Linked DNA regions of Rhizobium lentis. Each later gene encodes a partner of the first gene's protein in a complex. Links are inferred from orthologs where the notes say so. Each region holds a gene or a part of one and is shown in the gene's direction. Other genes may lie near its edges.

What was found.
Region 2: the proteins of J0663_RS13305 (region 1) and xseA are in contact, whole or in part, in a cryo-EM structure (PDB 8TXR), measured with the Escherichia coli proteins. The link is inferred for Rhizobium lentis from one-to-one orthologs.

The regions. Positions count from the first base shown.
Region 1 is NZ_CP071454.1:2,775,194-2,778,436, reverse strand. What follows is about bases 319-3,243. They hold J0663_RS13305 (exodeoxyribonuclease VII small subunit), read left to right. Parts: upstream 319-1,617; coding sequence 1,618-1,869; downstream 1,870-3,243. Other genes in these bases: J0663_RS13295 (pirin family protein), read left to right, coding at 2,813-3,243; J0663_RS13300 (SDR family NAD(P)-dependent oxidoreductase), read left to right, coding at 1,956-2,723; J0663_RS13310 (histone deacetylase family protein), read left to right, coding at 680-1,615; J0663_RS13315 (acyl-CoA thioesterase), read right to left, coding at 319-388. In the rest of the region: more of J0663_RS13315, read right to left, coding at 1-318. UniProt on the Escherichia coli protein: Bidirectionally degrades single-stranded DNA into large acid-insoluble oligonucleotides, which are then degraded further into small acid-soluble oligonucleotides.
Region 2 is NZ_CP071454.1:2,107,140-2,110,347, forward strand. Bases 122-3,011 are described here. They hold xseA (exodeoxyribonuclease VII large subunit), read left to right. Parts: upstream 122-721; coding sequence 722-2,302; downstream 2,303-3,011. Other genes in these bases: J0663_RS10085 (hypothetical protein), read right to left, coding at 141-383; J0663_RS10095 (NAD(P)H-dependent oxidoreductase), read left to right, coding at 2,305-2,895; J0663_RS10100 (MarR family winged helix-turn-helix transcriptional regulator), read right to left, coding at 2,896-3,011. In the rest of the region: J0663_RS10080 (hypothetical protein), read left to right, coding at 1-113; more of J0663_RS10100, read right to left, coding at 3,012-3,208. UniProt on the Escherichia coli protein: Bidirectionally degrades single-stranded DNA into large acid-insoluble oligonucleotides, which are then degraded further into small acid-soluble oligonucleotides.

The DNA.
Region 1 (3,243 bases):
CATACAGCCAGTCGCGCGTTTCCTCCGGCAGCGAAGCCGGCAGCTGATCGTCTTTGGCGCGGGCCTGCCAGATGATTTCGACCTCGGCGGCGCGCTCCTCTCCCGTGTCGATCGAAACGAGGAAACCGATGGAGTGCGTGCCGATCTTGTCGATGGCGGCGGTGAAGATCACCGGCTCATCATGATGCAACGGGCGATGCAGCATGCAGGAGATCTTGCTGGCGCTATAGACCGGTTCATCGTCCACGTCGGGCCGCGCCGACCAGAAGCTCGCTATGACGGATTCAGCATAAGAAATATAGGAGGCTAGAAACATCTGGCCGTTCATATCGACATCACGAAACGGCACGCGTATTTCCGCCACCCCCGGGCGCTTCGACTGACTCATCAACAATACTGCCTTACACCATTCCCCCACATCGACATTACTGCATAATTGCTTGAATCGGAACTGCTTTTTAAGGACGAAATCTGCGATGGCTCAAGGTGTCGCCGCCGCCTTTCAAGTCGAGCAGAACACGCGACGTCGATGGGGCGATCTCCCTCGGGGCAAAAGCGGCGAAAGAAGGCTCGGCACTTCCCCAAGGCTGCAGCAGCGCTGCAGCGGCGCTTGTTGAAATCATCAGGCGATGCCCCATCTGCTGTGGAACATGACATAAGCGATCGATAGAGTGTCTCCATGAGCACCCGTCTTTACGAACACCCGATTTTCCTGGAGCATGTGACGCCCTCCGGCCACCCCGAGCGGTCCGACAGGATCCGCGCCATCAATGTCGCGCTGGAACATCCGAATTTCGAGCGGCTGGAGCGCCGTCAGGCGCCTCAGGCGAGCGAGGATGCCGTGCTGCTCGCCCATCCGGAAGAGCATCTGACGGCCGTCATGCGGGAAATCCCCGAGGAGGAAGATCGGATCAACCAGCTCGAAGCCGACACCTATGCCAGCGTCAAAAGCCTGCAGGCGGCGCTGACCGGCATCGGCGGGGCGATGGCGGCTGTCGATGACGTCTTTTCCGGCCAGGCCGACAATGTCTTTGTCGCCGCCCGCCCGCCTGGACATCATGCCGAGAAGATGACGGCAATGGGCTTCTGCTTCTTCAACAATGCGGCGATCGCCGCCCGCCATGCGCAGAAGAGGCATGGCGCCGAACGCGTCGCCATCGTCGACTGGGACGTGCACCACGGCAACGGCACCCAGGACATCTTCTGGGACGATGCCTCGGTGCTGTTCTGCTCGACGCATCAGATGCCGCTCTATCCCGGCACCGGCGCCAAGGAGGAGAAGGGCAAGCACAATACCATCGTCAATGCGCCGCTTTCGCCGAATGTCGGCAGCGACCATTTCCGCGAAGCGTTCAAATCGCGCGTGCTGCCGGCGCTCGACGATTTCCGGCCGGATCTGATCATCATCTCCGCCGGCTTCGACGCGCATCACCGCGATCCCCTGGCGCAGATTAACCTGACGGGCGAGGATTTCGACTGGGCAACCGGGCGCGTTCTCGAACTGGCGGACCGGCACGCGAAGAACCGGGTCGTCAGCCTGCTCGAAGGCGGCTATGATCTCGAGGGCCTCGCCGAATCGGCGGGCATGCATATTCTCAGAATGATGAAGGGTTGAGAATGACTGACAGCGCCAAGCCGGAAGTGTCCGGCCTTTCCTTCGAAAAGGCGGTCGCCGAACTCGAAAGCATCGTCGCCCGGCTGGAACGCGGCGACGTGGCGCTGGATGAATCCATCGAGATCTATGAGCGCGGCGAAGCGCTGAAGAAACATTGCGAGACGCTGCTTTCCGCGGCCGAAAACCGCATCGAGAAGATCAGGCTCGACCGCGCTGGCAAGCCGCAGGGCGTCGAGCCGCTTGATGGCGCCTGAGCGTAGCGAACGCTGCATTTGAAGACGCTTGGCGATCGGCTTTCGGTCGATCTATGATCCCTTCCGGAGCCACGAGGGGACAGACAATGACGGACAGATTGAAGGGCAAGGTCGCCATCATCTCGGGCGGCGCGACGGGCATGGGCGGCGCCGCCTCGAAGCTGTTTGCGGCCGAGGGCGCCCGCGTGGCGATCATCGACCGCAATGGCCAGGCTGCCGCCGAGACCGTGAAACAGATCCGTGATGCCGGCGGCGAGGCCGACTGCTGGACCGCCGATGTCTCGGACGAAACAGCCGTCAATGCTGCCGTGGCCGGCGTCGAGGAACGCTATGGCGCGGTAACCGTGCTCTTCAATCATGCCGGCACCATCGTCATCAAGCCTTTCCTGGAGACGACGCTTCAGGAATGGGACTGGCTGCACGCAGTCAATGTGCGCTCGATGTTCCTGATGACCAAGGCGGTGCTGCCGAAGATGATTGCCGCCGGCGGCGGATCGATCGTCTGCACTTCGTCGATCTCGGCGGTCGCCGCCACCCCGATGGAAGTGCTCTACGACACCACCAAGGGCGCGGTGCACATGTTTGCCCGCGCCATCGCCGTCGAGTTCCGCGACCGAAACATTCGCTGCAACGCCGTCTGCCCCGGTTTCATCCGCACGCCGCACGGGCTGCGCGAGGTCGCCGACCTGCAGGCGCTCGGCGTCGATGTTTCGGATGCCGCGATCGCCGCGCAGCAGGGACGGATCGGCGAACCGGAAGACGTGGCGCGGGCCGCCCTTTATCTCGCCAGCGATGAATCGAGCTTCGTCAATGGCGCTCATCTCTTCGTCGATAACGGCTTCACCGCGATCTGACATCCTGGAGCCTCTTCGGCACATCCTGTTGGACGCGCGGTGCTGCAGGGACTATCTGTGGTCGACGTCCCTGCAAGCGGAGATCCCTCATGTCCTTCTTTCCCGGTAAAGATCCCCTGCCCGGCGATGCCTTCGCCTGTGATGCGATCGAGAACCTGATCATTCCGCGCAGCAGCGATATCGGCGGCTTCCAGGTGCGGCGCGCGCTGCCGACGCGGCAGCGGCGGCTCGTCGGGCCCTTCATCTTCTTCGACCGCATGGGACCGGCGATCCTGAAGCCCAATGAGGCGCTCGACGTTAAGCCGCATCCGCATATCGGCCTGTCGACCGTTACCTACCTCTTCGACGGCGAGATCCGCCATCGCGACAGCCTCGGCACCGAAAAGGTCATTCGTCCCGGCGATATCAACCTGATGACGGCGGGCCGCGGCATCGTGCATTCCGAGCGCACACCGGACAATCTGCGCGGCCACCCGCTGCTGATGTCGGGACTGCAGACCTGGCTGGCACTTCCCGACGA
Region 2 (3,208 bases), 670 kb from region 1 along the record:
ACGGGCTCTATGCCGAGCTCGGCAAGGGAAAAATCCCGCCCTATCTGGAGCCGCTTGCGAAGGGATCGGATATCGGCGCCCAGTTCTTTCGTTACCGGCCGACGGCGAATTGACGCCGCCAGCCTTTGCCTGGGCTGATATCAGTGCGATGTGCGGACCGCACGCAGGCGGGCGCTGGCAAAAAGCCCGAGCACGAAGAGGATAAGGCCGCCATTATAGCCAAGAACGGCATAAACAAGCGCCAGAAGCGAGACCGGCCCGGGCGAGGTTATCGCCGCTACCGCGAAGGTTATTCCTATCAGCGCGGCCACCAACGCGATCACGCCGGCCGAGCGCATGAGCCCGGCGCTGATGCCTAATGCTGCAGCTGTGAGAATAATCATTTCAGCACCTTCCCAGAGAGAACGAGGGGAAGCATAGGAAGCGCCAACTAACAAAGATTTACCGGTGATATTTGCGGAAAATCCTTTGTATTGCGGTGGTTAGCAATCCCTTTCGTAGGAAACGCACTGTTTATCTAAGCGTTCCGTACTAAGGCACATTTTCCCGTTTTTCTTGTCATTCTGTCGCCTGCAACGATCGCCTGCGTACGACGCGAAGAGGTCGACGCTTGGAATGACTGAGACAGGTTCTGCCGCGTCAAGATTTCGGCAGCTGGGAAAACAGGTTCCGGCGGCGCCACGACCTTCCCGTTTTCCGCCAATGGAAATAGAAGGAAAGGATGAGCAACCTCTTCGACAGCGATTCGCCGACAAACCTTGCCGAATATTCGGTTTCGGAGCTTTCCGGTTCGATCAAGCGTACCGTCGAAACCGCATTCGACCAGGTTCGCGTGCGCGGTGAGATCTCCGGCTATCGCGGGCCGCACTCCTCGGGCCATGCCTATTTCGCGCTGAAGGACGATCGCGCCCGCATCGACGCCGTTATCTGGAAGGGCACTTTCTCGCGGCTGAAGTTCCGCCCCGAGGAGGGCATGGAGGTGATCGCCACCGGCAAGGTCACCACCTTTCCCGGCTCCTCGAAATATCAGATCGTCATCGAAACGCTGGAACCGGCAGGCGCCGGCGCGCTGATGGCGCTGATCGAGGAGCGCAAGCGCAAGCTCGGCGCCGAGGGCCTGTTCGACGCCGCCCGGAAGAAGCGGCTGCCCTTCATGCCGCATGTGATTGGCGTCGTCACTTCGCCGACAGGCGCCGTGATCCGCGACATCCTGCACCGCATCTCCGATCGCTTTCCCGTGCATGTCATCGTCTGGCCGGTGAAGGTTCAGGGAGACGGGTCCGGCGAGGAGGTGGCAAACGCCATCCGTGGCTTCAATGCGCTGGAGCCGGCCGGCGCCATCCCGCGGCCTGACGTGCTGATCGTGGCGCGCGGCGGCGGCAGCCTGGAAGATCTCTGGAGTTTCAACGACGAGATCGTCGTGCGCGCCGCTGCCGAAAGCCGGATCCCGTTGATCTCGGCCGTCGGTCACGAGACCGACTGGACGCTGATCGATTACGCCGCCGATGTCCGCGCCCCAACGCCGACCGGTGCGGCGGAAATCGCCGTGCCCGTCAAGGCGGAACTCGAGGCCCAGGCCGCCGCGCTTGCCGCGCGCCTGCAGGGCTGCATGAACCGGCAGATGGATCAGCGCCGCCAATCCGTCCGCGGTCTGATGCGGGCATTGCCGTCGCTGGATCAGCTTCTTGCTCTGCCGCGCCGGCGTTTTGATGAAGCGGCGGCCGGTCTTGGCCGCGGGTTGGAGCTCAACACCATCAACAAGCGCCGCGGCTTCGAGCGTATCGCCTCGCATCTGCGCCCGGACGTGCTCTCCAACCGCATCGCTGAACGCCGCCAGCTTCTGAGTGAGCGTATGGCGCGCGCCGAGCGCACCGTCGAGCGCCTGCTCGATCGCTCGAAATCCCGCATCGACCGCGCCGAAGCCATGCTCGCCTCGCTACCGGCGCGGCTGAAGACCCACACCGACCGCAGTCGTGAGCGGATCGGCAACCTATCGCGCCACGCCGATACGGCGATCCGCCATCAGCTGACGCGTGCCCGCGCCGAACTTTCCGCGCAGGACCGCGTGCTGCAGTCGCTCTCTTATAAGAACGTGCTGAAGCGCGGCTACGCCGTCATCCGCGATGAGGACAACAGGCCGGTCTCGCAGGCGTCGGCCCTCTCCGCCGGCATGGGCATCGCCATCGAATTTGCCGACGGCCGCGTCGGCGCTATGACGACCGAAGGCGGCTCGGCGCCTGCCAGCGCCAAGAAGCGCAACGCAAAACCGCCAGAGCCGCCCAAGCAGGGAAGTCTGTTCTAACAATGCGGATTCTGCTGGTACTCGCCCATCCGCTGCCGGAAAGTTTTGCCGCCTCGGTGGCGCGCACGGCTCGCGAGGCACTGGAAGCCTCCGGGCATGTCGTCGATCTCATCGATCTCTACGCTGAGGACTTCGATCCGCGCCTCTCCGAAGCCGAGCGCCGCGGTTACTTCGATATGCCCTACGATACCTCGGCCGTTGCCGACATCGTTGCCCGGCTGAAGGCGGCCGAAGGTCTCGTCCTCGTCTTTCCGCAGTGGTGGTTCAATTTCCCGGCGGTGCTGAAAGGATTCTTCGATCGCATCTTCGCGCCCGGCGTCGCCTTCACCCATGATGCCGCGGGCGGCCGTATCGTTCCCGAGCTCACCAATATCCGGCTGCTCTATGCGCTGACGACGACGGGTTCACCGTGGTGGCTGGTGCATCTCTATATGGGCGATCCCGTCCGCCGACTGCTGAAGCGCGGCATTGCCGCATTCTGTTCGAAGAAGCTCGTCTTCCGCATGCTGAGCCTGCACGACATGGACCGCGCGACGGAAGCCAGGCGCGCGGCGCATCTGGAGCGCGTCCGCAAGGCATTGGCCGCTGTCTGACTATTCGAAATCAGACAGGAATTTCTTGAGCAGCCGGTCGAACGCTGCCTTGTCTTCGGCCGTCAGATTGCGCGTCAGCCGCTGCTGATTGGCGACATGGGCGCCGACCGCCTCTTCGACGGTCGCAAGCCCCTTATCCGTCAGCGTGATCAGCACGCTGCGCCTGTCCTGCGGATTGATGATGCGCTCGACGAAGCCGGCTTTCTCCAACTGGTCAATCCGGTTCGTCATCGTGCCGGAGCTCACCATCGTCATCTCCAGGAGCTCGCCCGGCGAAAGCCGATATGGGGCGCCTGAACGACGAAGTGTGGCC